Regions from separate parts of the Mucilaginibacter sp. P1_D10 genome, predicted to be linked through region 1. Evidence: riboswitches for the same ligand, from Rfam matches in the RefSeq annotation. Region 1 holds a riboswitch; each other region holds the start of a gene.
The links. Region 1 has a riboswitch for S-adenosylmethionine ahead of AC1DYT_RS02055 (peroxiredoxin). Riboswitches for the same ligand answer to the same signal wherever they lie in the genome.

Region 1 (10,767 bases):
AAAAACCAATTTATGAACAAACAAATCTTGTGCTTCGGCGAAGTTTTATGGGATGCCTTTGGCGATGTTAAAAAAGCGGGCGGCGCGCCCATGAACGTAGCTCGCCACCTGGTGCAGCAGGGCAACAATGTATTGTTTGCCAGCAGCGTAGGTACCGACGCGTCCGGTGTGGAGCTCACCGGCTTCCTGCAGGAGAACGGCCTTCACAGCGAGTTGATACAGCGCGACGAAAAGCTGCCTACCTGTGAAGTAACTGTACAACTGGATGAAAATAACACCGCCACGTACATTATACCGCAACCTGTATCCTGGGATAATATAGGCTTTACCGAACCTTTAGAAGCTACATCAAAAAAAGTAGGCGCCATCGTTTTTGGCAGCCTGGCCTGCCGCGAGCAAGCTTCTTTCGAAACCCTGCTAAACGTGCTTGATGAAAGCGACGCGCTTAAAATATTCGATGTGAACCTGCGCCCGCCACATTTTACCATGAACACCATCGAAACGCTGGCTGCCCGTGCCGACGTAATAAAGATGAACGAAGAAGAAGCTGAGTTGCTTATACACGGCAGCAGCGGCGACCTGAAACAAAAGATAGAAGAGTTCCAAAGCAAGTTCCACACCAAAATCATCTGCGTAACCCGCGGCGAGCATGGTGCCATCATTTGGAACGATTACCAATATTACGAGCACCCCGGTTGCAAAGTTTGCGTGGTGGATACTGTTGGCGCGGGCGATTCGTTCCTGGCAACGTTTATTACGGGCTTGCTTAACGGCACCCCCATGCAAGCCCTGCTGGAAAAATCCTGCGCGGTAGGCGCTTATGTAACCACCCAGCGCGGCGCTAACCCGGTTTATAATGTTGATGAAGTGGTGGCACAGTTTTCATAACGTGTGGGCTTGATACAATATAAGTCATTTTATATTTTGATTTTCAGTTAGTTACAGATTTATCTGAGATAAATAATAAAATCTATAGGAATTGTAGTTTTTATACCTACTTTTGTGATGTAATCGTTCTTTAAAAATACTTATCCAGAAAGACAGAGGGAAAGGCCCTATGATGTCTTAGCAACCTGTACCGGCTTCGCGCCTGGTGTAAGGTGCTAATTCCTGCTCCGCCAATGCGGAGACAGATAAGCTGATTTAAAAGACAAACGGCGTTCGTAATGATGCCGTTATCTGCCGGCGGCTCCCCTTTCTTCCTCAAATTTTATTGGATAAGTTTTACTATTGATTAACCGATAGCGTAATATTGCTATAAAAATATTAAAATTAAAACTTACAACTATGAGCTTACGAATTGGCGATGAGGCCCCAAACTTTAAAGCACAAACATCCCTTGGCGACATTGATTTTTACGAATACCTGGGCGATAGCTGGGGCGTATTATTCTCCCACCCTGCAGATTACACCCCTGTTTGCACAACCGAACTAGGCAAAACGGCTTCCCTGAAGGATGAGTTCGAGAAGCGAAACGTAAAGGTTATTGCGCTGAGCACGGATAACACCGAATCGCACAAGGGGTGGATAAACGATATCAACGAAACCCAGGGCGTGGAAGTAACCTTCCCAATTATTGGCGACGAAAGCCGCGAGATATCCCTCGCTTATGACATGATACACCCCAACGCATCGCTTACGGCTACCGTGCGCTCGTTGTTCATCATCGGCCCCGATAAAAAGATAAAACTGATCATCAGCTACCCCGCATCAACCGGCCGCAACTTCCAGGAGATACTGCGCGTGATCGATTCATTGCAGCTTACTGCTTACCACAGTGTAGCCACCCCGGCCGATTGGAAAGACGGCGAGCAGGTAGTGGTGCTGCCATCCATCAAAACAGAGGATATCCCAGCCAAGTTCCCCAAGGGCTTTGTAGAGGTGAAACCCTACTTACGCTTAACACCACAGCCGAATAAATAACAGGAAAAGCATAAAGTCGCGTGGCCGAGAGGATAGGCATAGGTCTGCAAAACCTTCAACGGTAGTTCGAATCTACCCGCGGCGTCAAATAAAAAGTGGCTAATTTAATTTTCAGAAAGCGACGGGCTGGGGAGCCTGTCGCTTTTTTATGTTTGCCTCGCCAAACTTGATTTAAAGCTGGCAATACCCAAAATTGAAGCATCGGTAACACACCAAACCATGGCAATAGAAATACGCAAAGCTACACCCGCAGATGATGACGGCATCTGGGAGATATTTTCGACCGTAATAAAATCCGGCGATACCTACGCGTTTGACCCGGCAACCACACGCAAAGGCATGATGGAATACTGGCTCGCACCCAATATGGAAACCTTTGTAGCTATTGAAGATGGCAGGGTTGTGGGGACTTACTACCTTAAGCCTAACCAGCCTGGCCTGGGCAACCATATGGGCAATTGCGGTTATATGGTGCATCCCGGCGCAAGGGGAAAAGGCGTAGGCAGCATGCTTTGCCGGCATTCTGTAGACACGGCCACGGAAGCGGGGTACGTGGGTATCCAGTTCAACTTCGTGGTATCAACCAATGCAACAGCGGTAAAGCTTTGGCAAAAACAGGGGTTTTCCATCATCGGAACAACGCCAAACGGTTTTCGGCATCAGCAATTAGGTTTGGTAGATACCTATATCATGTATCGAGCGCTATAAGATATGTGCATCACCTGCATCATTTTTCCTTACGCACCAGGTGGTCATGCATCGCAGGTTTTGTACGTTGGTGGTTTTTATCGGCTCGAATAGCTTCCCGCCGAGTACCTGGGTGTATTCCAATAATATTTGTTCATTTACCAGGAAACGCTCGCTGCCATCGGGCAGCAGATAGCGGCTATTGCCCTGCGATATAACCAAGGTTTCTATACCTATATCCGATGCCAGTCGCGCAAACAAGTAACCGCCGGGCCTTAGCACACGCCACATGGAACGTAGCATGGCATCGAAATGGTTGCTATCCTGCGCAAAGTGCAAAACCGCGCTGCTGATAACTAAATCGAATGAACCATCGCCGAAGGGCAAGTCCTCAGCCGGGAAGCAGGTAAAATTCCCTGCGGAATTAGCCGGGGCAAGCTTTTCAGATAAGGCGCGCGTCTCGGCCAGGGCATTGGGGTTCGGGTCGACACCGTAAACCTCGAAGCCGTTCTGCAAAAAGTAAACAATGTTGCGCCCGCCACCGCAACCTATATCCAGCACCTTATGGCAGTTATCGAACCGGCCCTTCAGTAGCTGGTCGAACAGATAGATATCGATATTGCCGTATAGTTGTTGCAGGTTGTTTTGCATAAGGTAAAGGTAGCGGATTTTGTCTGAACTCAAATTGAACGAATTTAAGGAATGGGCAGAATTAATCTATAGCAGTTCAAATTCTGCGCATTCAATTAATTCCTTAAAATTCGAGTTCAGAAAACGCGCCAGGGATTGTAAGGGTTTAGCCCGAAGGGCCGGAGCGATCCCGACAGTCGTTGGGACTGAAAAGCCCGGCCTACCTGCCGGCAGGCAGGCCCGCTGGGGGCGCCATAGTTGTTTGTCTGAACTCGAATTTTAAGGAATTTAAGAATTCAACAGAATTTCAAAACGAACCAGACCGCGCCCCGAAGACATTGCTCTTCCAACTTTTCTAACCCTTTTAACTATTCTAACCTTTTTAACTTCTACCAACCCCTCCAATCTTTCTTTTCCAACCACTCACCCATTCAACCACTCACCATTTACCACTCAATAAACCACAATCCCTACCAAACTAACCGTCATTTTTATTATTTTCGTGCCCGCACATGCGCAATTAATAAAATGGACTATCAATTTAAGGAAATAGAGAAAAAGTGGCAACAGTTTTGGGCCGATAACCACACCTTTAAGGCCGAAAATAAAACCAACAAACCCAAGTACTACGTGCTGGATATGTTCCCTTACCCGAGCGGTGCGGGCCTTCATGTTGGGCACCCGCTGGGCTATATAGCTTCTGATATTTTTGCGCGTTACAAACGCCTTAAAGGTTTCAACGTATTGCATCCTATGGGATACGATAGCTTCGGCCTGCCGGCCGAGCAATACGCCATACAAACCGGGCAGCACCCGGCAGTGACCACCGAGGCAAATATTGCCACCTACCGCCGCCAGCTGGACCAGATAGGCTTCTCGTTCGACTGGAGCCGCGAGGTGCGCACCAGCGAAGCCGGTTATTATAAATGGACGCAGTGGATATTTATGCAGCTGTTTAACAGCTGGTATAATAAAGATGCGGATAAGGCAGTGGCTATTGCCGACCTGGTTGCTCATTTTGAAAGTAAAGGTAGCGCGGGTATCAACGCCGTATGCGATGAGGAAATATTAAGCTTTACCGCCGACGAGTGGAAAGCATTCACCGCACAGGAGCAGCAAGCCGAATTGTTGAAATACCGCCTCACTTACCTGCGCGAAAGTACCGTAAACTGGTGCGCCGCCCTGGGTACAGTATTGGCTAACGACGAGGTAAAAGACGGCTTTAGCGAGCGCGGCGGCTACCCTGTAGAGCAAAAGAAAATGATGCAGTGGAGCATGCGCATCACCGCATACGCACAGCGTTTATTGGATGGTTTAGATACCATTGACTGGCCCGAGCCTTTAAAGGAAATGCAGCGCAACTGGATAGGCAAAAGCGTTGGGGCGAGTGTGAAGTTCCCATTGGATAAATCAACTCACCTTGCTGGCTTAAGTGCCGACTATATCGAAGTTTTCACTACCAGGGTTGACACCATTTTCGGTGTAACTTTTATGGCGATAGCACCCGAGCATGAATTGGTTGCTGATTTGACCACGCCGGAGCAGAAAAAGGATATAGAAGAATATATTGCCAAAACCAAAAAGAAAAGTGAACTGGACCGAATGGCTGATACTAAAACAGTATCGGGAGCTTTTACTGGCAGTTACATATTGAATCCAATCACGAAAGTCAAAGTTCCTATTTGGATTGCAGATTATGTATTAGCAGGATACGGAACGGGTGCCGTTATGGCCGTGCCTTCTGGAGACCAAAGAGACTATTTATTTGCAAAGCATTACAGCTTACCAATAATTCAAATACTCGATACGCAGAACATAGAAGTCGAAGCTGACCCTACAAAAGAAGGCAAATACGTTAATTCTGATTTTATAGATGGCCATGAATATAAAGATGCCACCTATATGGTTGTTAAAGTATTAGAAGGAATTGGCGCGGGTAAAGCCAAAGTGAACTTCAGGATGCGGGATGCTATTTTTGGTCGCCAACGCTACTGGGGCGAACCGGTACCGGTTTACTTTAAGGATGGCCTGCCCTACTTAATTGATGAAAGCGAGTTGCCATTGATATTGCCCGAGATTGATAAATACTTACCGACTGAAACAGGAGAGCCGCCTTTGGCGAGGGCAACGGATTGGAGCTACAAGAATCAAGAATCAAGAGACAAGAATCAAGAAGAAGGCTTTTCTTACGAACTCTCCACCATGCCCGGTTGGGCGGGTAGCAGCTGGTACTGGTACCGCTACATGGATGCCAACAACAACGAAGAGTTTGCATCTGAAGAAGCGATTGAATACTGGAAAGCGGTTGACCTGTACATCGGTGGCAGCGAACATGCTACCGGCCACTTGTTGTACAGCCGTTTCTGGAACAAGTTTTTGAAGGATATCGGCAAAACGCCCGAAGAAGAGCCTTTTAAGAAATTGATAAACCAGGGGATGATACAGGGGAGGAGTAATTTTGTGTATCGCCTGATTGACGAAGAAGGCAAAGGCACCAACACCTTTGTATCTCATGGTTTAATTAAACAATACAATACTTCGCCTATACATGTCGACGTGAACATTGTAGAAAACGATGTACTTAACTTAAACAAGTTTAAAGAGTGGAGGCCTGATTTTGCTGAAGCCGAATTTATCCTCGAGAATGGCAAATACGTATGCGGTGTTGAGATAGAGAAAATGTCTAAACGCTACTATAACGTGGTGAATCCGGATGACCTTGCCCAGCGCTACGGCGCAGATACACTGCGTATGTATGAGATGTTCCTTGGTCCACTGGAGCAAAGCAAGCCATGGAATACCAACGGCATTGAGGGCGTGTTTAAATTCCTGCGTAAATTCTGGAGGCTTTTCCATGATGCCGATTGGAACTTTAACGTAAGCCAGGCCGAGCCAAGCAAGGCCGAGTTGAAATCGCTGCACAAAATCATCCAGAAGGTGGAACAGGATGTGGAACGTTTCTCGTTCAATACTTCTGTGTCTAGTTTTATGATAGCGGTAAATGAATTAACCGACCTGAAATGTAACAAACGCGCCATCCTGCAAGATTTGGTGATCACGCTGGAACCATACGCTCCGCATATTTGCGAAGAGCTTTGGGTATTGCTGGGCAACCCGGCAGGTACCATATCCTACGCCGCGTACCCTAAATTCAACCCCGCCTATTTGGTAGAGGATGAATTTAGCTACCCTATCTCTATCAACGGTAAAATGAAAACCAATATCCCGCTATCGTTAAGCCTCGGCAACGAGGAGATTGAAGCCACCATACGCGCCCATGCCGATGTACTAAAGTACCTGGATGGCAAAGAGCCTAAAAAGGTAATCGTAGTAAAAGGCAGGATAGTGAATATCGTGGCATAAAAGCTTCTGAACCGGGATTATACGAATTTAGAAAAGTGCCTGCGTCGCGAGTCGACTCACCCCCCGCCCCCTCTCTGCTGCGCAAAGAAGGGGAGACATTGGCGCGATTTTTTCTATTTTTTATTCTTCACCCTCTTTGCGGAGCAGAGAGGGTCGGGCAGCGAAGCGTACCCGGGGCGAGTCAAATATGCGAGCGACAGAAACCGTCTCAATATTTAGTGAATTAACAGAATTAAAAGCATTCTGTTAATTCGGCAAATTCGCCTAAAATTCGAGTTCAGACAAAATCAAGGTTCAGAAAATTCATACAGCCCCGTAACCGTTTGCATCAGCAAACAGTTATGGGGCTGTTTGCTGTCCGGTCCGCATGCCATTACCCGCAGCCTTTGCGTATTCAATACACTAAGTAACCTATGCCCGCACCTGTCACCACCCCACTGAGGGCCTTTTTACTTGTCGTTTATACAGCCATTTTTACGCCCTGCTTATTTCATCGCCTTTTATCAAAAAAAAGCTACCAAGTTCTAAAAATCAGTTCAAAACACTAATAACGGGCCTTTTTATAGCTGAAATTAATCTATTATTTATTTTTTATTAATGAACGCCTATTCTTTTGTAGCATAATATTAAACCAATTATCGCGCTTGCAGCCCCACCATTGGCAGCAGGCGATGTATCAAACCAACTATACAACTATGTACAATTACGACCTTAACCCCCCGTAAGTAAATTGCTGCACGCACAATTTATTGCCCCAGCCAGGCAAACCAACCCAATCAATCCTAAACATTAACGAGAAAAATATGAAAAAATTAAAATACTTAATTGTACTTCTCCTCCTTTCACCGCTTAGTTTGTTAGCCCAGCAAACTACTATTAGCGGGAAAGTGACAGACCTTGCCGACGGGGCCACACTTCCGGGGGTAAGTGTAAAAGTAAAGGGCACCACAACAGGTATCGTTACCGATGTGAATGGTAAATATACCATCACCGTGCCCAGCACCAGTGCAGTGCTACAGTTTACTTATATAGGTTACACCACCCAGGAGATTCGGGTAAGCGACCTCAAAGACGGATCGGTTGCACTAAAAACCAGCAACAATAACCTCGATGAGGTTGTTGTGGTGGGTTACGCCACACAAAAACGCGAAACCATCACCGGTTCGGTATCTACCCTAAAAAGCAAAGAACTGGTACTTACCAAAAACGAAAGCGTTGTAAACATGCTTAGCGGTAAAATACCTGGCGTACGTATTGTACAACGCACATCAGAGCCCGGCGGTTATGCCAACAACTTAAACATCCGCGGCTTTCAAACAGCGCCTTTAATCGTAATAGACGGGGTGATCAGCGGAAACGATCAGGCAATTTTAGGCCGTATGGACCCTAACGAGATAGAGAACTTATCGGTACTGAAAGATGCTGCGGCCTCTATTTACGGTATCCGTGCATCGGGTGGTGTTATTTTGGTTACAACCAAAAAAGGCAACAAATCGGGCAAATTCGATCTTAACTATTCGGTTAACCAGCAATACCAACAATTCGTTGGCATGCCAGAAGGCGTTGGCGCGGTCGATTTTATGCTGCTCACCAACGAAAAAGGTAAACACAACTTTGATAACAACTTTGTAAGTGTTGCCCCCCCGGTTTATTCATACGCCGATATTCAACCATACCTGGATGGCACCCGCAAATCATCAGACTGGATAGGCCTGGCTTTTAAAGAATGGGCGCCGCAAATACAGCATAACCTCAACATCAACGGTGGCACCGAAAAGATAAGCTACTTTTTCAACTTCGGTTACCAGAAACAGGATGGCGTGTTTAAATCGGGCGATATTAATTATAACAAATACAACTTCCGCTCAAACGTTACCATGAATATTGCCAAAGGCCTAACCGGCCAGGTGCTTGCCAGTGGCTGGATGGACGAGAAAAACCAACCCTACCAGGATCAATGGACCATCTACAAATATGCATGGAACCAAATCCCTATCAAGCAGATATTCGCTAACGATAACCCCTTGTACCCTGCTGTTATAGACGATAACATGAACCCTGGTGTAGTAACTGATTCAGATAAGGGCGGCTTCCGCAAGTTCAAGAAAAAGAACTTTACCGGCCAGATGAACCTGCAGTACCAGATACCCGGCGTTCCCGGCTTATCCGCCAAAGCGTTGTTCAACCTTGATTATGGTAACGATGACAATAACATCATCCGCCGTTCGTACACGCTTTATACCTACAAAGCCGATAACGACAGCTACATACCAACCATAGCACAGAGCCCATCGCAAATACACCGCGAGTACTACACCAGGCAAAACACGCAAAGCCAATTATCATTAAACTATGTAAACACATTTTTTACAGATCATAACGTATCGGCTGCCTTAGTTTACGAACAAAGCCACCAAACAGGTGACGACTTTTACGCACAGCGCGATACCGAGCTCCCTATCGATTACCTTTTTGGCGGTTTAGCCAACAACGCCCAGCAAGGCGGTATGTACACCGGCGGCTTGTATGATATTGGCACCCGCAGTATCATAGGTCGTTTTAATTACGATTACAAAGGAAAGTACCTGGCCGAATTCATCTTCCGTCGTGATGGTTCTAACAAATACCAGCCTGGGCCAGATCAGTGGGGATTTTTCCCTGGCGTATCACTGGGTTGGGTTGTTACCAAAGACCCGTTCTTTCGCCAACTGGTATCAGAAAACATAATTACGAGCTTAAAGTTAAGAGCATCATGGGGCCAAACCGGTGATGAGCGCGGTAACCCTTTCAACTATGTTAACGGGTACAACTACCCGGTAGGCTCTTATATATTTGGCAGTGGCGCGGTTAACGGCGCTACACAAAAATTGGGCAACGCCGGTCTAAGCTGGGCTGTAAACACCAAAAAGAACATCGCGGTAGACTTTACCTTGTTCGGAGGTTCTGTTGATGGCAGCTTCGAAGTATTCCGCAGCGACCGTACCGGCTTAGAGGCTACCCCTGCTACCGCCCTGCCTGGTACCGTAGGTGCCGATGTACCACAAATAAACTTTAACAGCGATAGGGTACAGGGTTTAGATTTCAACATTGCTTACCACCAAAAATTTGGCCAGGTAGGATTGAACCTTGCCGCTAACGTGAGCGCCACCCGCGGCCAGCGTCGCACCATTTTACAGGGCAACTTTGGCAATGCTTACGAAAACTGGAAAAACAACCAGGCAAACCGGTACACCAATATATGGTGGGGCCCTACTTACGAAGGCCAGTTCACCAACTACGATCAAATTTACAACTACCCTGTAAACACCGGCGGTGGCAACAACGGCGTAGTCCCCGGCGATTACTATTACCAGGACTGGAACGAAGATGGCCAGATAGATGGCAAAGATGATCACCCAATAGCTACACAGGATATCCCGCTTTATAACTACGGCCTAAACATTGGCGTAAACTACAAAAGTTTCGATATCAATGTTCTTTTGCAAGGTGCCAGTGGCATATACGTGCAATATGGCGAACAATTTGCATCTCCGCTGATGTACAACCGCAGCGCGCTTACCCGTTTCCTGGATAGCTGGCACACTGCCGACCCAACAGCCAACATTTACGACCCTAACACCGTTTGGGTATCCGGTTTTTACCCTGCAATGGGTTCGCCTGATGCAAAAGGCACCAAGGCGATACAGAATGCCAGTTACCTGCGTGTAAAATCGCTTGAGCTGGGTTACACCCTGCCAACAAACCTTTTGAAACGCGTAGGTGTGAAAAGGCTGAGGGTTTATGCAAACAGCTACAACCTGTTCACCTTTACCGGCCTTAAAAACTACGACCCTGAGCACCAGGGACCAAGGCCGGGCGAAGATTTCGGCGTAGCCTTAGGCGGGTACACCTACCCAATGAACAGAACATTTAACCTGGGCGCAAACATCTCTTTTTAAATTATTTGACATATGAAAATTATACATAAAATAATCACAGCGGTAGCTATCTGCGCGGGGGTGTCAGTAACCTCATGCCAAAAGTTAGATATACCGCCCACCAACATCGTGGGCTCTGATGTTATTTTCGGCAGCGAAGCGGGTGTGAGTTCAGCCTTGGCCAGCATCTACAGTGGCCTGCCTATCGAAGATTTTAAATACCGCCCCGATGGTGGTTTCCGCACAG
Region 2 (10,767 bases), on a different contig from region 1:
CGTGCACATCGCCTTTTACGGTGGCCATCAATATTTTGCCTGCATTGGCGCGACTGCCGCTGCTATCTTCACCTGCATCTATCACGCGCTGTTTTTCCAGTTCGATAAAAGGCAGCAGGTAAGCCACGGCCTTCTTCATCACACGGGCCGATTTTACCACCTGTGGCAGAAACATTTTTCCGGCACCGAACAAATCGCCCACCACGTTCATGCCATCCATCAGCGGGCCTTCAATCACCTCCAACGGCTTGGCAAATTTCTGTCGGGCTTCTTCCACATCTTCATCCAGGTATTCGATGATACCTTTTACAAGGGCATGCGACAAGCGCTGTTCCACCGGTTCTTTACGCCATTCCTCATCGCGTACGATCTCTTTGCCCTTACTTTTGATGGTATCGGCAAATTCAACAAGACGCTCGGTGGCGTCATCGCGGCGGTTAAGGAGTACGTCTTCTACCAGTTCCAATAAGTTTTTGGGGATCTGCTCGTAAACTTCCAGCATACCGGCGTTTACGATACCCATATCCAACCCGGCCTTAATGGCGTGGTATAGGAATGCCGAGTGCATGGCCTCGCGAACGGTGTTGTTCCCTCTAAAGGAGAACGATATATTACTTACCCCGCCGCTTACTTTGGCGTAAGGTAGGTTTTGTTTTATCCAGCGGGTAGCTTCAATAAAGTCTACTGCATAGTTGTTATGCTCTTCAAGCCCGGTTGCGACGGTCAGGATATTCGGGTCGAAAATAATATCCTGCGGCGGGAAACCTACCTCATCTACCAAAATACGGTAGCTGCGCTCACAGATTTCTTTACGACGCTCTAAGGAGTCGGCCTGGCCTGTTTCATCAAAAGCCATTACTACCGCAGCAGCGCCATAGCTTAATATTTTGCGGGCATATTCCTTAAACTTTTCTTCGCCTTCTTTCAGCGAGATGGAGTTTACGATACCCTTTCCCTGTAAGCATTTCAAGCCGGCTTCGATCACTGTCCATTTACTGGAGTCGATCATGATTGGCAGTTTGGCGATATCCGGTTCAGACGCCACGAGATTCAGGAATTTCACCATTACGGCCTCGGAATCGATCATCCCCTCATCCATGTTAATGTCGATCACCTGCGCGCCGCCTTCTACCTGCTGCAGGGCAACAGTTAGGGCAGCCTCGTAATCTTCGGCAAGGATGAGTTTAGAGAATTTTGGCGACCCAGTGATATTGGTACGCTCGCCGATGTTTACGAAGTTGGTTTCGGGTGTAAGGGTAACGGATTCTAAACCGCTCAAACGCAGGAATGGCGCAATCTCCGGCTTCTTTCGTGGCTGATGCCTGGCAGCTTTTTCGGCGATGCATTGAATATGATCTGGTGTGGTGCCGCAACAACCACCAACGATATTAACCAGCCCAGCCTTGATGAAATCATCAACCTGGTGGGCAGTTTCGTGCGGGGTTTCGTCGTAAGCGCCAAATTCGTTTGGCAAACCTGCGTTAGGGTAAGCGGAAATATAAACGCCTGCCTTTTCGGATAGTTCCTCCAAATGCGGCCTCATTTCGCGGGCACCCAAAGCGCAGTTCAAACCAACAGAAAGCAAGTTTGCGTGACTTATAGAATTCCAGAAAGCCTCCACCGTTTGGCCCGAAAGCGTGCGGCCCGATGCATCGGTAATGGTACCGGAGATCATCACGCCGCCGGTGTCCCTAAAAGCAGGGTAATCTTTGCCGGCTTCCTTGCATTCTTTTTTATAACGGTCGATGGCAAACAGGGCTGCCTTCGCGTTCAGGGTATCAAAAATGGTTTCTACCAGCAGCACGTCCGATCCGCCATCAACCAAACCACGTACCTGCTCGTAATAAGCCTCAGCCAAATCATCAAAAGTAACGGCACGGTAACCCGGGTCGTTTACGTCCGGTGAAAGTGATGCTGTGCGGTTTGTTGGCCCCACAGCACCTGCCACAAAGCGTGGCTTTGCCGGGTTTTTGGCCGTATATTCATCAGCTACTTCGCGGGCTATACGGGCACCTTCGTAGCTTAATTCATAATCAAGCTCTTCGAGGTGGTAATCCGCAAGCGATATCTTTTGTGTGCTGAAGGTATTGGTTTCGATAATATCCGCGCCGGCATCCAAATATTCGGCATGGATAGCCTTGATCACATCCGGGCGGGTGATGTTCAGCAGGTCGTTATTGCCTTTCAGGTCGGATGCATGATCGCGGAAACGCTCGCCGCGGAAATCCTCCTCGGTGAGTTCGTACCGCTGTATCATGGTGCCCATTGCCCCATCAATAACCAGGATGCGTTTTTCTAGTTCTTTTCTAATGTCCATTGTAAACAGTTGGCAGTTGCCGGTTAGCAGTAGGCAGTTATGAAATTTACCGCATAGCAAAACTGCTAACTGTAAACTGATTACTGCAAACTGGTATATAGCTTATCTCGAAAAGTCAGGGTATAAAAAATGACTTTCGCTTATCTTTCCTAACCGATTTTCTCCCGGTTAAGTAGAATGTAGCACCTTGTAAGCACAGGTTGCCAAGACATCGCAGGGTCTAATCCCTCCGCCTTTCTCCATAAGCATTACAAATATGAATATTAATGTTGTAATGTGCAAGGCTGCGCAAGTATGGGGAGATAAAGTTGCCCTACGGCAACTTTATCTCCCCGGAAGGCCGATGAAATGGCCGTTTTGGGGTTAATACAGCAAATGATCGTAGGGGTATCGTTCCGTATGCATCGTTTTTACGGCATCGTAAAGCATGGTGCGGAACTCTTCCAGGTTTTCTTTTTGGGTGGCCGAAATAAATATCGCAGGCGCATTGTTCTTGGCCATCCAACTGTGGTTGAAATCGTCCATCGTAAGTGGGGTATCCTTGATGTCGATATTATGGTCGGCAGGGTTAAAGGCATCGATCTTATTGAACACCGTGATAGTTTTTTTATCCAGCACCTTCAAATCCTTCAGCGTTTCGTTTACGGTACGTATCTGGTCCTCAAACGTCGGGTGCGAAATATCTACCACGTGTATCAATATATCCGCCTCGCGCACCTCATCCAGGGTAGATTTAAAGCACTCTACCAAATGATGTGGCAGCTTGCGGATGAATCCTACGGTATCTGATAGTAAAAACGGCACATTCTCTATCACCACTTTGCGCACGGTAGTATCCAGCGTGGCAAACAGCTTGTTTTCGGCAAAAACTTCAGATTTTGCCAGCATATTCATGATGGTCGACTTACCTACATTGGTATAACCTACCAAAGCCACGCGTATTAAAGCCTGGCGGTTCTTGCGCTGGGTTTCGTTCTGTCGGTCGATAAGCTTTAGGCGCTCTTTCAGCAGGGAAATCTTATTCAGGATTAAACGCCTGTCGGTCTCTATCTGGCTCTCGCCCGGGCCACGCATACCAATACCGCCCTTTTGGCGCTCTAAGTGCGTCCATAAACGTGTTAAGCGTGGCAGTAAATATTGCAGCTGAGCGAGCTCAACCTGGGTTTTGGCTTGCGCCGTTTGTGCGCGACTTGCAAAAATATCCAGGATAAGGTTGCTACGGTCGAGTATCTTCACCTGTAGTTCGCGTTCGATGTTGCGCATTTGCGATGGCGTAAGCTCATCATCAAACACCACGATGTCTATTTCTTCGGCAACAACATATTCTTTTATTTCTTCCAGCTTACCGGTACCCACAAAGGTGGAACGTTCCGGCCGCTGTAATTTTTGGGTAAAGGTTTTCACGGTGAGGCCGCCGGCGGTGGCAACCAAAAACTCCAATTCTTCTAAGTATTCTTTTTCGCGTGCTTCCGTTTCGTTGGGGGTAATCACCCCAACCAGCACAACTTTCTCCTGCTTCACAGCAGTATCATAAAATTTCTGTTTCATAAATAAAAATTAAAGATACGCGGATTTACGCATTAATGCGCGCAGCGTATTCGATAAAACAATAGTAGGCCAGCTTATTTTTGCCGGCAATCAGATTCATCGATTAAACGATGAATGGCGTGGAGTGTTTGAGGATTACATTTTTTAGCAGTAGTGCAGCAAATATAATGTTTTTGCGGGGAAGATGAAATGGGATAACGGATATTCAGGTTGGTATTGTGTTTGTTATGGAAGTTTGCTTAACTTTAAATCATGAATGATATCCAACAAGCCTTGCTTGGCCGCATTACTTTTATCCCTGATTTGCTTAGCGGAAAGCCGACTATCCGGGGAATGCGTTTTCCGGTGAGTGATATTTTGGAGTTGCTTTCATCTGGATTATCTGATGCGGAAATCTTAGAGCAACATCCTATTTTAGAAAAAGAAGATATTAAGGCAGCACTGTTCTATGCTTCATTGAAAATAAAAAACACTGTTGTCATACATGCCGCCTGAGCAATGGGAAATTTGGTTAGACACGCAGATTTCACCAATTATTGCAAAATGGATGAATGAATACACTGGCTATGTTGTAAAATCATCCTATAGCCTAAATTTACACTTCCTCACGGATAGTGAGATTTACCACCGAGCAAAAACGGCCGGTAATGTCATTTTGGTTTCTAAAGATGCAGACTTCCCCATCCTAATTACCCGTCTCGGAGCACCACCTAAATTAATAAACATCAAAATAGGAAATTGCGACAACCGTACACTGTGGGCTTTCCTTAAGCCTAATATCTTCAGCGCCATCGATATCTGTGTATTATCGGATGTTGAAATAGTTGAATTGGAGTAGACCTATTCTATACCACCCACCAGTGTTTTACTAAGTGCAATTCCTTTCGGGCACGGGTTACTGCCGTGTACCACCATTTGCAGAGGCTGGCAGGAGGCATCCTAAACATGGTATTATTTTCATTATCCAGGAAAAGATAGACGTTATTCCATTCACCGCCTTGTGCTTTATGACAAGTTACCGCATAGCCATAAGTAGCTTTTAAGCAGTTATAATAATCATCTCCCAACATCGCTTCCCGGTATTCTTCACTTTTAGAGGATATCCCTTTTTCGCGCATGCGGCTATGGAAATCAACCATCAGTTCCTTTGTTTGATCTTTAGTCAGGCTACCATTTATGCTTTTGAGCGCATTAACCGAGAGCTGCATTTTAAACTCCGTATCAGACAGGAAAGTCCGCACTGTAACTCTCTGAAATTTGAGCCCGCCCCGCCAGGTAACCTCGCCCAAGGCGGTTACGGTTACAAAATCACCGTTTGTTAACGGCACCTTATGGTTGTTTTGAGTTACTAATAATACTTCGCCTGTTTGCAAGTCTAAATTCGCATCGCCGAGCAATTTCTTCCGCATAAAACGATTGATTTCATGCACTCTTAGATTGGTTCGAGCTATTGCAAGCGTTTCTGTCGGGCCTGTTTCGGTGTATTTTTCGAAATACCTATCCAGTTGTTCGTCATCGTTAGGGTGCAGTTTTACGTTGTTAAGATTAGAAGCCGGGAGTTTGGGATATAATTCAAAAATGCCGCTATCATGCATATCGCGGATGTCGGCGGCGAGCTTTAATATGTCGTTACCACTGTCGGTCCGCTCAATTTTCGATAACGTGACGGATACAACTACCTTATTTTGGCTGTTTAACCAGTTTTTATCAAGTGCCGGACTAAAGGGCTGGCCTATGGGCGGCAGCTGGCATGGGTCGCCCACAAAAATAATCTTATTATTGCCCGCCACCTCAAACAGGTCGTCTAAAAGCACACCCGAACCAAAAGTGGCGGGCATGGATTCACTTTCCTGAAATTCACCCGAAAGCATGGATGACTCATCGACAATATAAAGTCGTTTTTTATTGTCGGCAATACGTGTATTAAACTGCATAGAAAGCTGGGCAGAGTTGCTTGCAGTTGCCCCCGATGGATTATCATCAAGCCCGTTTACACCAATAAAGTTATAGAGTTCGCTATGTACTGTGCGTGCGGTAAAACCGGTTTTCCCTTTGAGTACCGTGGCGGCACGGCCGGTAGAAGCTAACAGGCAAAACTCTTCCTTATCTTCCTTCAGCTTTTTAGCGAGGGCCTGCATCAGGTAGGTTTTGCCGGTCCCCGCATACCCCTTCAATACAAAGACGTTTATAGATGGATGCGCCAGGAACTTCTTTATTGCAGTAAAGGCAGCCTTTTGGTCGGCATTAAAGTTCAGGTTATCGGCCATACAATTACTAAATTATTGAATTAATCAGCAATTAAATAGTGGCAGCATATTTTGTTAATCACAACCCCTTCACAAATTCCTGCATCGCCTTACCCGGGTCTGCCTGTTTCATAAAGTTTTCGCCGATAAGGAAGCCCTGGAAGCCTACCTTTTTCAAATCTTTGATGGTTTGCGTATCGCTGATGGCGCTTTCAGAGATTTTTAAAAACTCGTTGGGGATATGGTCCACCAGGTCGTATGAGTTTTGTACCGATACGGTAAAATCGGCCAGGTTACGGTTGTTTACGCCAATAGCATCCAGATTGGTATCTATGCTGCGTTCCAGTTCTTCCAGGTTGTGCACTTCCAGCAGCACATTCAGCTCCAGGCTTTTGGCAAGGGCAGCTAATTTTTTTATTTCTGCAGGAGTGAGGATGGCTGCTATCAGCAAGATGATATCGGCACCAAGGGCTTTTGCCTCTACGATCTGGTACTCATCTATCATGAAATCCTTACGCAACACCGGGATGGTATTGGCGCGGCGGGCACGCTTTAAATCCAGCTTTCGGCCGCCGAAGAAGTTGCGATCGGTAAGTACCGACAGCGCCGAAGCACCTGCATCGGCGTAATCTTTTGTTACTTCTTTTACCAGCGCTTCATCATTAATAATGCCTTTTGATGGCGACTTACGTTTAAACTCGGCAATGATACCCGTACGCTCGGGCGCCAATAAAAAATCTTTAAAAGAATACGTTTCCCGGTGGAAATATTCAGATTCCTCCAGTTCGATGTAAGTGGTTTCGCGCTTGTCGCGGGCCACTTCCCTTTTTTTGTATGCTACTATTTTATCGAGTATGTTCATGAGCCCCCCAGCCCCCTAAAGGGGGAGTTTTTGATTTGCGTACTTAAAGCACGCAATTTAAGCATTTATCCTTTTAACCAGTTCTCCATCATTTCCTTCCCATATTCGGTCAGTACCGATTCGGGGTGGAACTGTACGCCGCGAACATCGTATTCTTTATGCCTTAAAGCCATCACAGAGTTATCTTCCTCATCAATAGCGGTAACGGTAAGCACCTCCGGCAAATCCTTTTCTACTACCCAACTGTGGTAGCGGCCAACTTTAAAGCTTTCGGGGAGGCCCACGAAAAGCTGCTCGGTTTCGTCGGTAACCTTAATGGGCGTTGCTATACCATGCATTGGCTGCGGCAAATTGTATAATTTGCCGCCGAATACTTCTGCAATGGCCTGCTGGCCAAGGCACACGCCAAAAATGCTTTTGGTGGGCGCGTATTTTTCTATTACCTGTAATAGCAGCCCCGCTTCGGACGGTATGCCCGGCCCCGGCGACAGGATGATGTGGCTGTAGGCATTCACATCTGCTATATCAAACTGGTCGTTCCTCCAAACATCGCATTCCAGGCCAATTTCATTAACCAAATGCACCAGGTTATAGGTGAACGAATCGTAATTGTCTATTATTAATATATTGCTCATTGTCTGAACCTTGATTTATGGGATTAGAGGATTACCCTGATGCCCTTATGTTTTATCTAATCTTTATTCTACGGCCTCTAATCTCTAAATAGATTCCGCCACCTCAATCGCTTTCCGTAACGCGGCTATTTTATTATCTACTTCTTTCAGCTCGCTTTCTGCAACCGAGCCGGCTACTATGCCTGCGCCAGCCTGGTAGTGCAGGGTGTTGTTCTTGCTCAAGAATGAGCGTATCATGATGGCGTGGTTAAAATCGCCGTTAAAGCCGAAGAAACCGATGGCGCCACTGTAAAAGCTGCGTTTGGTTTTCTCGTTCTCATCTATAATTTCCATGGCCCGGTATTTTGGTGCGCCGCTTAGCGTGCCGGCCGGGAAGGTATCCGCTACGATTTTGAAGGAACTTACTCCGGGCTTCAGCTTGCCGCTTACATGCGATACCAGGTGGATGAGGTGCGAATAGTATTGTACTTCTTTAAAGGCCTTTACACTTACCTGTTCGCAATGGCGGCTCAGGTCGTTTCGGGCTAAATCTACCAACATTACGTGCTCTGCAGATTCCTTGGGGTCGGCTTCCAGCTGGCGGGCAATTTCGGCATCCTTTACATCATCACCGCTGCGTTTGAAAGTGCCGGCTATCGGGAAGATGCTGGCTACACGGTTCTTAACGGTAATCTGCGCCTCGGGCGATGACCCGAAGATCCTGAAATCGCCAAAATCGAAATAGAACAAATACGGCGACGGGTTGATCGAACGCAACGCACGGTACACGTTGAATTCATCGCCCAAAAACTTGCGCGAAAACGCCCGCGACGGTACGATCTGGAACACATCGCCACGATAGATGTGCGTTTTCATCTTTTCTACAATGGCGATGAACTCCTCGTTGGTCAAATTCGATTGCTCGGCTTCCTTGCTCTCGAAAGTGTACTCGGGGAAGTTTTTATTTTTGATAAGGTATTCGAGTTTCTCCAAACCGTTGGTTTCGGGCTGGCCTTCTACCTGGTTATGGAAAATGTATAGCTCGTTCTTGAAATGATCTACCGCTATAATGTAGCTGTAGATATGGTATTGCATCACCGGTATCTTCCGCGGATTGTCTGGTGTTACCTTTAGCTTAATGGTTTCGAAATGCTCTACCGCCTCATGCGTAAAGTAACCGAATAAACCATTAGAAAGAATTTTGGATGCCGACTTATCCGTCTCGAAACGGCTTAAAAAATTATTGATCTCGTCAGTTAATTCGAATGTGCCCGGTGCGCTTACTTCGGTGCTGCCATCCGGGAATTTCTTTTTCAGTTCGCCATCATCCAGCACAAAGCCGCTAATGGGGGCGCAGCAAATATAGCTCAGGCTGTTTTCGCGGCTGTGGTAATCCGAGCTTTCCAGCAGCAGCGAGTTGGGGAATACATCGCGCAGGCGCAGGTAAATGCTAACCGGCGTAGTGGTATCTGCAAGCAGCTTTTTATGTGTGGTATTTATTTTAAAAGTTGTCATTTTCAATAGCTTATTAAACGAAAAAACCCGACGAATTGGTGCTCGCCGGGTTTCAAAATAGGTTTATATTTGATTAGTAATGCATGTCAAAAACTATCCGGCTGCCAAAGTTTGTTTGGTGCCACCAATAGATATTGTTCAAAGTTTTTTTCATGATTGGGCAGCAAATTTATAAAGAAAATCGAAACTGCAAACTTTTTCTGTTCTTTTTTAATTACTCATGCCAAAAAAGGTGCGTTTGCTTTGCGCAATAGACACAACTATCACTATTATAGCCAATAAATAAAATATAGCGATGGTGCGGTGCTTGCTTACAGCGAGTATTTCTTTCTTGGATTTGGAGTGGCCGATGGTAATCAAAATGATGGCAAATATCATCATACTGATGTGCTCAACCGTCCAATAGCGGGCGGTGGCCTCGTGCATGGTTTCTTTGGCAAACTTTACAAAGGGGCTTTTGAAATACAGCACCAAGCCAATTAAAAGCTGTGTATGGGCCGATATCAAAGCAAACAGGTTAAGCTTGCGGTTGCCTTCGGTGTATTCTTTTTGGCCAAACCAGCCGGCTAACGATTGCAGTATGGCCAGCAATATCAATACCATTACGATGTACCTGAAGCCCGAGTGCAGCAGGAGGAGAAATTTGTATAAATCCATGGGATAAAAATTTTGTCCGAATATAAGGATAAAAGTTTTCGGATGCATTGCGGGTGTCTATTTAGCCGCAAAAACACCGGAGTTTTCCCGAGCTTTTTCGGTTTTTTTCTTTGCTTTTCTGTGCTTCGCTTATGGAATTACCTTTTTAACTGGAAACCAAATTTTCCCGTTAAAATCATTGGGTTGATGCCTTCACCAGTCGACGCAAAGCGTTACATTTATGGTGCTGATTAATTTATGGATTGCATTCCTTTCGACGTATTTATTCCCGATGAAAAAAAGTTCAGGCTCTCTACTGATGGGATTGTTTTGGGGTTGTTTGTTGCCGTAATTGCAACAAATTGGATAGCTGCAGATTTTGCGCCATTAGCCGCTTTCGGTGCTTTTGCTGCCTGTGTCTACTTTTTGATAGGGACTTTTTGGCGAAAGAAACCATTGGAAGGAACTATGGCCGGAACGATAAAATTCTGCAACAATAAAATAATGGTAAACGATGAAACCATTTCATTTGATGATATCGTGGAGATTGATTTTTTATTTTCAAATTATTATCGAAAACTTGAACCAAACGGACGAAGAAGTTTTAACCCGGTATTTTCGCAGGGGGTAGATAATTACGTTACCTATGTTGATAGAGCGGGCGACAAATACATCGTTAACTTCAGACTCAAAACCGAAGATGAACACTATGAATTAGTGCCTTTTGTTAACCAGGCTGTTAAAGCCGATAAGATGCCTGTCAGCAGAGCAACTGAACTTTTTGGTGATAAGAGCTTTTTCCTTTAATCATTGCAATGGGTTTGAAACCCATTGTTATGATTGATTATATTGGAAAACTAAACTTCCCCATCAAAACTTTCGGGTTATTGCCTATCGCCATCGGCTCTCCGCACAATGCTTCATTACCCAGCAACGCAAACAATATCGCTTCCTTGGCATCGGGGTTGATGCCTAATTCGCTGGTGTCGGCCAGAGCAATATTCGGCAAGGCTTTCTTAATATACTCAA
Region 3 (10,767 bases), on a different contig from region 1:
GGTCCACCGGGCCAATACAGCGCGGTATTTGTTGCTGAAGTTAGCGTTACGCTCATAAGCGCGATAGATATCGTTGCCTATAGATGCATAAGTCAGTACGCTCATATCAAATCCTTTGTAAGCCATATTCAGGTTCCAGCCCAGGGTAAAGTTGGGGAAAGGGTCGCCTATTTTGGTTTGATCGGCTGCGTTAATTACGCCATCGTTATTGGTATCCATAAAGCGGATATCACCGGGCTGGGCACCTGACTGAGTAGGGGCTGATGCGATTTCTGCTGCGTTCTGGAATAGGCCCATGGTTTTATATCCGTAGAAATATGCCGGGGTTTGGCCTTTCTCAAACACGGTAACCGTTTGCGACTGCCCATTGAAGAAACCGCCGCCAAGGATACGGGCAGTACCATCTGAGTTGGTTGCCGTTACCATGTTTTTGATGGTAGTAACGTTGAACGTGTTGCTCAGCTTAAAGCCACCTATGTTTTCATTATAGGCAATGCTGATATCTAAACCGCTGCTTTTTGTTGAACCGATGTTATACGGCGGCACGGGTAAAGTACCATAAATGCCCGGTGCTGTTGGCGTGAACAGCAAGCCGCTTACCCTTTTTTGGTAATAGTCTGCAGAGATAGAAATCTTGTTGTGGAACATGGTCATATCGAAGCCGATGTTGCCTTGTTTTTGTTTTTCCCAGGCCAGGTCATCGTTGCGTGATGAGGCAAGAGTTGAACCGGTGTAGAACACGTTGCCATAGTTGTAACCGTTGCTGTTGGCAGTTGGGCCGTAGTCCGGGCCGCCGGTGGCAATTTTGTTGTACTGTGGTGATACGTTTTCGTTACCCGTAACACCATAGCTGCCGCGGATCTTCAAATAATCGATAAACGATGGTTTGAAGAATTCTTCGCTGGTAACTACCCAGCCTAAAGAGCCTGCGTAGAAATCGGCAAATTTGTTGTTTACGCCGAAGGCATACGAACCATCGCGGCGTGCCGAGAATGATGCCAGGTAACGGTTTTTATAATCGTAGTTTACACGACCGAAGTAGGAAAGGTTCCTGCGGAAATACTGGTAGTAACCGCCGGTTTGCGCATTTGGGTTATCGGCACTGTTGGTACCCGTAGCAGCAGAATAGTCGGCAAATTCCCATGAGTTGAAGGGTACATCCTGCCTGCCAACGTTCATGCCATTGCCGGTGATCTTCGCCATCGAAAAACCTAATACTGTTTCGAAATGGTGGTCTGTTGCTACGTTGAAGTTATAGTTGGCAAAATTCTCCCAGGTGTAATTGAAGTTGCTGTTTTTGCTTTGGTTTACGCTGTTGTGCCTGCCTGCAATCGGGTTGCCGCCAGCATCTAAACCGTTTTCAACATTCAGCGGGCCGAAAAATACAAGCGGCGTAAAGCCTTTCGATTTGTCGTCGTATTTAGTATAACCAAAACGGCTGTTTACTTTAAGCCCTTTGATAATATCGTATTGCAACTCAAACTTACCGTAGATTTTGCTCCCGGTGTTGGTGTTGTAGGTATTGTCCAACTGCGTAAGCGGGTTGGAGATTTCCGACAGCAGCAAATTGCTGTAACCATACTTGCTGGTTACGTTGGGGTCGGTATTGTAAACCGGTACGGTTGGGTCGAAGTTGAGGGCGTTACCGATAACGCTATTGAACGAGTTCTCGCCTACGCCTTTGTTATTGAGCAATACGCCGGTTGTGTTTACGATGAACTTCAGCTTCGATGTGAAATCGAAAGTAAGGTTGGCCGTAAAAGTACCTCGGTTAAAGTGCGATTTATCATAACCGCCTACTATACCGCCCTGGCTGAGGTAGCCTCCCGATAGGAAGTACGACATTTTATCGCTGCCGCCGCGTGCCGATATATTATGCGATTGCATAGGCGCGGTGTGGAAGATTTCTTGCTGCCAGTTGGTGCCGGTGCCTAGTATAGAAAGATCAGGGAAGATGACGTTGCCGCCTGATGCCACGCTACCTTCATTTACGATGGCACCGTATTCAGCAGCATTCAGCACCCCAATGCGACGCGAAACATCTTGTACGCCGTAGTTGCTGTTGATAGAGAATTCTGTCTTTTGGTTTTTGCGGCCCGATTTGGTAGTCACCACAATAACGCCATTGCCGCCCTTAAGGCCGTATATGGCTGTGGTTGCGGCATCTTTCAGTACATTGATAGATTCGATATCCGAAGGGTTGATGGAGTTAAGGTCATCCAGCGACTGGATGGAACCATCTACCACTACGGTAGGGTCGTTGCCCGAGAACGAGGGAATACCCCTTACCAGCACAGCTGGCTTTGCCCCTGGTGAGCCCGGCTGTATTACCGTAACACCCGATACCTGCCCTTGCAGCACCTCCTCGGTACGTACCGCGTTAAGCTTTTTGATATCTGAGGCTTTTACTACGGATATAGCCCCCGATATATTGGTTACCCTCTGCGTGCCGTAGCCTACTACCACTACTTCGTTCAAGGCCTGGGTGTTATCGTCCAAAACAAAGTTTTCTACGCCTGCGGCTGTTACGGTACGTTCTACAGAAACCATACCGATGAACGATACTACGATAACGCCTCCGTTTTGCGGAACGGTTAGCGTATAATTACCGTTTATATCTGTTACGGTGCCGATAGTTGTGCCTTTAATGGCAACAGATGCGCCGGGCACGCCTTGCCCGTCGGATTTTTGGGTTACTTTACCGGTTAAGCGGAGGGATTGTGCATAAGCCTCGCTAACAAAAAATAGCAAAGCTATAACCACAAGAAACTTGAGTTTAAATTGCATAAGGTTAAATGTTAGTTATGATTAATAGGTTGGGGGCCGTGCCCGTTGTTGGTTGTAAAAGTTTTCTCATAAAAGGATTTTAGGCGCATAAAAATGCACGCGGTTAATAGGTCATAGATGATGTTGTGCGTTTATAATTGGTTTATAGTAAGCGCCGGATGCGCTGGTTCACGGGGTCAAAAGTAGACTATGGATAAGCGTTAAAGAGAATAACGGACTACATCACTACTACAACAAGGCAAAAAAAAGCCATAAAAAAGCCGATATTAGGGCAACCATCAAACCAATGATAAACGATGTTTCTTGCCCGGCATAAGTTGCTGTATTTTAAATGCTTAACCGTAATTGTATTTGTTGCGCGGGCAAACTTTGCGCTGTCGCAGGCCTATATAGCGCAGCGCAAAACCATTAATTACGAAAAACGGCAGTACAATGGCGGTACGCAGAACTGGAAAATACGCCAGGATGCACAAGGCCGTATGTATTTTGCCAATAACGAGGGCGTATTGGTATTTGATGGCTCCAATTGGCAGCTTTTCCCCTTACCAAACCGTACCATCGTGCGCTCGCTAGAGTTTGGTGCAGATAAAAAATTATACGTAGGGGGACAGGACGAGATAGGCTATTTTTCTCCGGGCAAAAATGGCTCGCTGGTATTTACATCGCTCAAAGCACTCATCCCCAAAGCCGACCAGGTTTTTTCTGACCTGTGGGATATCGTTAGCATTAAGGATGATGTTTTTTTTCGATCTAACGATAAGATATTTAAATACAGCAAAGGCAAAATAACGGCTTATCATGCCCGCTCGTGGTTGTTTATGGGCTGCCATCAGGATAAACTACTGGCGCACGACGAGCAAAAAGGCTTGCTGCAATATGTCGATGGCAACTGGCAGCCCTTTATCGCCAAAAAGGATTTACCAAACGGGTTTTACATTACTTCTATATCCAAATACAGCACCTCGTTTAGCCTGGTTACCACAGCCAAGGATGGCGTTTTTATTTTGAGCGGTAACACGTTGCGAAGCTTTACACTTACAGGTGATGGAATAGATAATCATCAGCATTTCTCAGCTGCGTTGGCTCTGGACGATGGTACTTATCTGATAAGCACCTATTTAAACGGCGTTTACCAGGTTGACCGTACGGGCCAAGTAATAGAGAATATCGCCAAAAAAGAAGGACTTCAGAATATGTTCGTGCGCTACATGTTTGCAGACGCCAACCATAATGTTTGGCTGGGCCTGGACAACGGCATCGATTTTATTGCCTATAATAACGCTGTGAAGCACATCAGCCCCGCTATATTTAAGGATGGAGGAGGCTATGCTACGGCATTTTACCATAACCGGCTTTACTTTGCCCTATCAAACGGTATTTACCAGGTACCCGTAACCGATATGGGCGACTTGAGCTACGTAAAAAACAACTTCAAGATTGCCGCCGAAGGACAAACCTGGAATATTGCCGCTGTAGGCAGCCACCTTTTAGCCGGCCGCGACGACGGGCTGTTTGAAGTGGAAGATGGCAAAATTGTACCTATTTATAATGCCACGGGGTTTTGGATGTTCCAGCCGTTTGCAAACAGCCTTAAGCAGCCATTAATAGCGGCAGGTAATTATTACGGCGTACGATTGTTTGGGGATAGTGGCGCAAAACTTACCGACAAAGGTAACCTGGGTGCGTATTACGAATCGGCAAGGTTTTTGGAAGTTGACGAAGACAATATGATTTGGACATCGCACCCATATCGCGGTGTTTATTGCCTTAACCCCGAAACAAAAAAAGTTAAGAACTACAGCAAGGAGCAGGGGCTGCCATCTGCACTCAATAATTTTGTGTTTAAGGTAAAAGGCCGCGTTGTTGTGGCTACAGAAAAAGGTATTTATGCCTATGATGCCCGAGCGGACAAATTTGTGCCTTCGCAGCCTTTTAAGTCGATTTTTGGCACGCGGGGGATAAGGTATTTAAAGGAAGATAACCTGGGCAACATTTGGTTTGTAGAAGGAAAAAGCCTTGGCGTGGTAGATTATTCGGCAGCGCCAACCATTATCAATTTCCCGGAGCTGAACAACCGTATCCTAAGCGGGTTCGAGAACGTTTACCCCATCAACGCCGAAAATATATTCGTGGGCAGCGAGAACGGGTTTTACCATATCAACTATGCAAAGTATAAACAGAACATCCGGCCGCTAAAGGTTTACATCCGCAGCGTACGGTCGGGCTCGGGTACGGATAGTTTGTTGTTTGGCGGATATGGCAGCAATATAGGGGGTGATGATAAGCCATCGGCAAATGACGTGTTGGATCTGGGCTATGCATTCAACTCGCTGCATTTTGAATATTCATCGCCGGTTTTTGAGGAGCAATCTAATGTAGAATACAGCTATTTTTTGGAAGGTTTCGATAAGCAATGGTCAGATTGGTCTAAGCGGTCGGAAAAGGATTACACCAACCTACCCGCGGGCAATTACTTTTTTAAGGTGAAGGCCCGCAACCACCATAATAACGAATCGGCCGTTACTGTGTACGCATTCAATATCAATCCACCGTGGTATCAAACCATTTGGGCCTATGGCCTATATATTATTGCCATTGCGGGCGGGCTTTACCTGGCATACCAAAAGCAGGAACAGCGCCACATCATAAAACAACAAAAAGAATTGCTGTTGCAGCAGCAAAAAAACCAGGAAGAGCAACAGCAACTGGCCTACCAGCACCAACTGGAACTTGAACGATCGGAGAAAGAACTTGCCAACCTGAAGAACGAGAAACTGCAGGCCGAGGTGGAATTCAAAACCTCCGAACTGGCATCATCTGCCTTGAACCTGGTGCAGCAAAAGGAATTCCTGACAAAGGTGCGCGAAGAGTTGTTGCGCCTGCAAAAACAAGGAAAAGACACCGTGGAGGTGGCCGAAATCAAAAAGATACAGCGCATGCTTACCGAAGAAGATAAGCTTAACGAACAATGGGAGCAATTCTCTATCCATTTCGATAGGGTGCATGCGGGCTTTTTATCCTTGCTTAAGGATCGCTACAGCACCATCAACCAACAGGAACTGAAGCTTTGCGCCTACCTCATCATGAACTTATCGAGTAAGGAGATAGCCCAACTGATGGCCATATCCGTGCGCGGGGTAGAAGTGAGCCGCTATCGCCTGCGCAAAAAATTACAGATTCCTACCGAGATGAACCTCTTCGAATTCCTGTTCAACATCCAGCGGGAACTGATGAAATAGCGGGGTGCCATTCTTTTGAATCAGCAAAATAACCTGCTAAAATTTGCGTGTTTTTTGATCAATAGCGCGAAAAAAGGTACAAAGTTGCCATTACAGTGACGTGTTTTAGGCACTTGCGCAAATGCTTCAGCGCAATGGTTAACTCATTTTCCACGTTGTGTTTGGAGATGCCCACAAATGTCAATAGGTGGTTTTAGCCAAAGCCGGTGGCGGAGTTTTTAAGACTTCGAACAAGCCCCTGCACCAATCAAGGCCGGCTGGGGTATTCAGGCTAAAACTCCAAAACTCTTCCAGGTCGCCAACGTTCATCGTCATTTGGGTGTACCCCTGCGATTTATGTTCGGCAATTTCCCAGTTAGCAATTACCTTATAGTTCACCCGGTTCATGTAGCTGAAACATTGCGTGCGGTCGATAAAAAAGCTGGGGGTGTCGGCAGTTGTATGGCAGAGGGTGTATTTCCCATCGTTGCCGAAGCTTGGCACCCTACTGCCTTTATCGCGGGTAGCTACTGCCAATACTACCGGCCTGTTGTTGGCGGGGAGGCTATTAACAACTTCCAATGCCAGTAGGGTAGCAGCTTTATGCGCGCCGTGCGTTTGGGCCACGGGCAAAAGGGTAAGCACAATATCGTAACGATTTTTGTTTAGGACGGTAAGCAAGGCCTTTTTCACGTAGGGCACGTTCCAGCTGGTGTCTATTGGTTCCCGTTCGTTCAGGGTAAAATGTGCATCGGGCTGGTTGAGGAAATAGTAACGATGGACGCCAATAATGCGCCCTGCGTTTTTAAGTTCCTGTTTTCGGATGGCGGGCAGCTTTCGGCGGCCTACCTGCTCATTGGTAAGGCTTATATTATAATAAGCCTCGGCAAGGGTGGAGTATTTATAGCCCGCCTCGCCATTGGTGATAACCGCAATATCTACCAGGCCGTGGTGTTCTTTAGCTATTTTGTATAGGGTAACGGCCATTTCGCTCTCATCATCGGGGTGTGCAATCACCACCAGTACCCGTGCGGGCGTATCAGGCACGCAACCACGCGCAGTGGCCGCAGAGCATATAATAAGGACGGCCAACAAGATATATAAATAGCTTAATTTCATTTTTTAATTATGGGAGGTGTGAGGATGGGTTCGAACCATCGTAAGGAGTTTTGCAGGCTCCCGCCTAACCACTCGGCCACTCCACCTTGTTTTTGTTGTGTACTCGGAACAACCCGTATATGTTTTTGCCGTGCACCCTGTTCTTATCAATAAAAAACTGACAGGAAACGGGACTGGCCGGCTTTGCGCAATTATGCCGCAATCAGCTGATAAATAGCCGCAAGTTTACCGGCGGCATAATTTATCTCTTCCGGGGTGTTGAATTTGCTAAAAGAGAATCGGATGGTATCTCTACCCGCTTCAACGCCGAGCGCACGAAGCACGTGCGACGATGAGCCACTGCTGCAGGCACTCCCGCCCGATACAGATATGCCATACTCGTCCAAACATCGGAGCAGGTCGGGGTTTAACGATGGCACATTGATGCTGAGTACGGTATATAAGCTTTTATCCGCAATGGCCGAATTTCCGTTGAAATTTACGCCCCGCAGCGTTTCGGTAAGCCCGGCAATCAGCTGGTCTTTCAATTGCTGTATGTATTGCCGGTGCTCGTTTATATCGGCATAGGCCAGTTGCAATGCTTTGGTAAGGCCGATTATACCGGGGATGTTTTCTGTGCCTGCACGCAACGCTCTTTCCTGGCCGCCGCCGTGTAGTAATTTGGCCGGCCTTAGGCCCTGCCGACAATATAAAAAGCCTATACCTTTTGGCCCGTGGAATTTGTGGGCAGAGGCAGCCAGGAAATGAACTTTAAGCTTGCTTACATCGTGCCGGTAATGGCCTATGGTTTGCACCGTATCGGTATGGAAAAGCGCATCGTGTTTTTCGCAGATGTTGCCTATCTGTTCAATATCGTTAAGATTGCCAATTTCGTTGTTGGCGTGCATTACCGATACCAGGCTGCGCGGGTTGGTGCTTAGTAAATATGCTAAATGACTAAGATCCAGGTTTCCTTTTTCGTCATGAGCGATGAAGCTTACCGATATTTCGCCGGTTTTTTTGAGGTGCTCCAGCAAACTTAACACGGCATGATGCTCGAACCTTGTGGTAATTACATGCTTTACGCCGGCGTTGCGTACGGCCGTTAATATGGCAGTATTATCGGCTTCGGTGCCGCCCGATGTAAAAATGATTTCGTTTGGCGAAGCATTGAGCAAACCGGCAATGGTTTTTCGGCAGCTTTCGATAGCTTGTTTTGCTTCGCGACCGTGCTGATGATGCGATGATGGGTTGCCGAAATGATTGAGCAGATATGGCGTCATGGCTTCAAACACTTGTTTATCAAGTGGGGTGGTAGCGGCGTTGTCGAGGTAAACTTTCATGGTAATTTAATTAAATTTTGATTTAAACAGGCCAGAAAGCGAGGTGAGATTTACCGCTTAACAAGTTGAAAACTTGCACTCTTATCTTTCTCCTGTTTTGGCAGGAGTTGGAATTAGCACCTTAAATAATAGGTTGCCAAGACGTCATAGGGCCATTCCCTCGGTCTTTCTGGATAAGTTTAAAAGAACGTTTCGATGCAAATGTAAATAAATTCTATTAATCCCATAGAAATTATAGAAAAAATTTGAGAAAACGAAATTTACCATTACATTTGCAGCATCCGCAATTAGCGGTACTGTGTTTTATAATGATAACCCAAGGTTTAAATAATCAATTTTTAATGCGAATGCCCATGCCTCAGATGGGTATGTGCAGCTGTTGTTGCTAACCTCCCAAGCACAAACAAGCTCAGTTTATTAAAAATATTATTTGCCTCCCATGTTACCTTCTTCTTTTACTGTTACAATCAACCTGCGTTTTGTTGCCACTATTTTGCTGGCCGGCACTATTGCTTTACTTTCTACTTCCTGGTCTGAATTTGCCCACCGCCCGTCTGAAGATGTTGCGGCGGGGCCTGCGGCCTTTAGCACTGCGGTAACTTCGCATACCATAGCCTTAAATGGCAAAAAGCTGGCTTATAGGGCAAAGGCGGGATACCTGGGTATAGGTCATTCGAAAGGCCGTGCTGCGGCTAATGTTTTTTACGTGGCCTACAGCCTTGATAATAACGTTAGTGCTGCAAAACGCCCCATTACCTTTGTGTTTAACGGCGGGCCCGGTTCCTCTGCGCTATGGTTGCATATGGGTTCGTTTGGGCCGGTGCGCATTAACGGGCGCGGGAAGGTTGAAGGCAACAGCAATACCTGGCTTGGTTTTACCGACCTGGTATTTATAGATCCTGTTGGTACCGGCTACAGCCGTGCCACCGACGGTACCGATGCCCGCAAGTTTTATGGCTATAAAGAAGATGTCGGTTCTATCGCCGAATTCATACGCGCCTACCTGGCAGATAACGGCCGTGAAAACGATGCGGTTTTTTTGGCCGGAGAGAGCTACGGCGGCCTGCGAGCTGTGGGCCTGGCCGAAAGCCTGCAGGCCACCGGCGGGGTAAAGCTTGCCGGCATAACGCTTATTTCGCCCGCGCTTAATTACCAGTTGATTAGTTTTAAGGAGGGTAACGAGACACCCTATGCTTACTACCTGCCAACATATGCGGTTACAGCCCGCTATCATCACAAGTTAGATGCCCGCCTGGATAGCCTTACCGACGAGCAATTGATGAGCCGCGCAGCAGCCTTCGGGCAGGGTACTTACACTCGTTTTCTCCATTTGGGCGATGCCGCGCCACAGGCTTTAATAAACAAGGTTATAGATTCGCTGCATTATTTTACCGGCCTAAGCAGGGATTATTTGACGGAAGCGAACGGAAGGGTAACTGATGGCCAATTTACCGCCGAGCTTTTGGGTAGCGATAGCCAAACGATAGGCACTTTCGATGGCCGCGTAAAAGACACCCTACAACATGGCGACCCCAGCATTGCCGCTATACTTGCGCCGTTCACGCAGGGCTTTAAACAATATGTGCAACAGGTGCTTAAGTATGATAATGAATTGCCTTACCTGGCCACTACTGCAACCAGCGGTTGGAACTACGGGCAAGGAGCAAACAATTGCTACATTAATGCATCGGCCACTTTAAAAAAGATAATGACCCAAAACCCTGGCCTAAAAGTGCAGGTGGTAGGCGGGTATTACGATTTGGCTACACCTGTAGCCGCTACCCACTATGTATTGAACCATTTAGGCCTGGGGAAGCAAATACGCAAAAACCTCACCGTAAAATATTATAAAGCGGGCCATATGTTATATACAAGCGATACAGCTAATGCCGCTTTTAATGATGACAGCCGCACATTTTATGCCAGTGCGATTGCATCCGTGCGTTGATTTACTCCTGTCACCCAACCCGGGATAAGTGTTCAGGCTATCCGGCAAGTACTGAGGCCCCCTGTTAGCGATCAACGCCGCCTGCCTACCGGGTTCGTTGCAGCCTTGCGCCCGGGTCTCTTTGGTGCCCTAAATGCAAATTAACAGGGCTTTACCACAACCTTATTTAGCAGATATTTAAAAACTTCATCCAATTGCGTATTAATTGTTTTTTATACAATAATAATCTCTTGTTCTTGTATCGGCTGGTGCGCTAAGCCTCAATCAGCAAATTCGCGGCCCGTTACGCTCTTTAGTATTTGATTATTGAAACCCACAAAGGCAGCCAGTTAAGTGCCTAAATCGGGTTTGCCGCAATTTTCAAAAAAATCGT

Region 2: another riboswitch for S-adenosylmethionine. It lies ahead of metH (methionine synthase); the one in region 1 lies ahead of AC1DYT_RS02055 (peroxiredoxin).
Region 3: another riboswitch for S-adenosylmethionine. It lies ahead of AC1DYT_RS18885 (cysteine desulfurase family protein); the one in region 1 lies ahead of AC1DYT_RS02055 (peroxiredoxin).

Annotation. Positions count from the first base shown of each region.
Region 1 is NZ_JBFUAP010000001.1:455,053-465,819, reverse strand. It holds gene AC1DYT_RS02060 (carbohydrate kinase family protein) at 13-888, shown strand; SAM riboswitch class I at 1,026-1,140, shown strand; gene AC1DYT_RS02055 (peroxiredoxin) at 1,288-1,923, shown strand; tRNA gene AC1DYT_RS02050 (tRNA-Cys) at 1,938-2,008, shown strand; gene AC1DYT_RS02045 (N-acetyltransferase family protein) at 2,143-2,631, shown strand; gene AC1DYT_RS02040 (class I SAM-dependent methyltransferase) at 2,626-3,294, opposite strand; gene leuS (leucine--tRNA ligase) at 3,769-6,603, shown strand; gene AC1DYT_RS02030 (SusC/RagA family TonB-linked outer membrane protein) at 7,407-10,541, shown strand; gene AC1DYT_RS02025 (RagB/SusD family nutrient uptake outer membrane protein) at 10,554-10,767, shown strand, end outside.
Region 2 is NZ_JBFUAP010000008.1:38,754-49,520, forward strand. It holds gene metH (methionine synthase) at 1-2,317, opposite strand, end outside; SAM riboswitch class I at 2,455-2,565, opposite strand; gene hflX (GTPase HflX) at 2,681-3,865, opposite strand; gene AC1DYT_RS14265 (DUF433 domain-containing protein) at 4,118-4,360, shown strand; gene AC1DYT_RS14270 (DUF5615 family PIN-like protein) at 4,350-4,703, shown strand; gene AC1DYT_RS14275 (ATP-dependent DNA helicase) at 4,711-6,132, opposite strand; gene trpC (indole-3-glycerol phosphate synthase TrpC) at 6,191-6,973, opposite strand; gene AC1DYT_RS14285 (anthranilate synthase component II) at 7,039-7,608, opposite strand; gene AC1DYT_RS14290 (anthranilate synthase component I family protein) at 7,693-9,102, opposite strand; gene AC1DYT_RS14295 (cytochrome B) at 9,313-9,759, opposite strand; gene AC1DYT_RS14300 (hypothetical protein) at 9,997-10,545, shown strand; gene AC1DYT_RS14305 (anhydro-N-acetylmuramic acid kinase) at 10,583-10,767, opposite strand, start outside.
Region 3 is NZ_JBFUAP010000012.1:26,154-36,920, reverse strand. It holds gene AC1DYT_RS18905 (SusC/RagA family TonB-linked outer membrane protein) at 1-2,787, opposite strand, end outside; gene AC1DYT_RS18900 (triple tyrosine motif-containing protein) at 3,084-6,026, shown strand; gene AC1DYT_RS18895 (PIG-L family deacetylase) at 6,207-7,124, opposite strand; tRNA gene AC1DYT_RS18890 (tRNA-Cys) at 7,139-7,210, opposite strand; gene AC1DYT_RS18885 (cysteine desulfurase family protein) at 7,316-8,446, opposite strand; SAM riboswitch class I at 8,525-8,626, opposite strand; gene AC1DYT_RS18880 (S10 family peptidase) at 8,886-10,394, shown strand.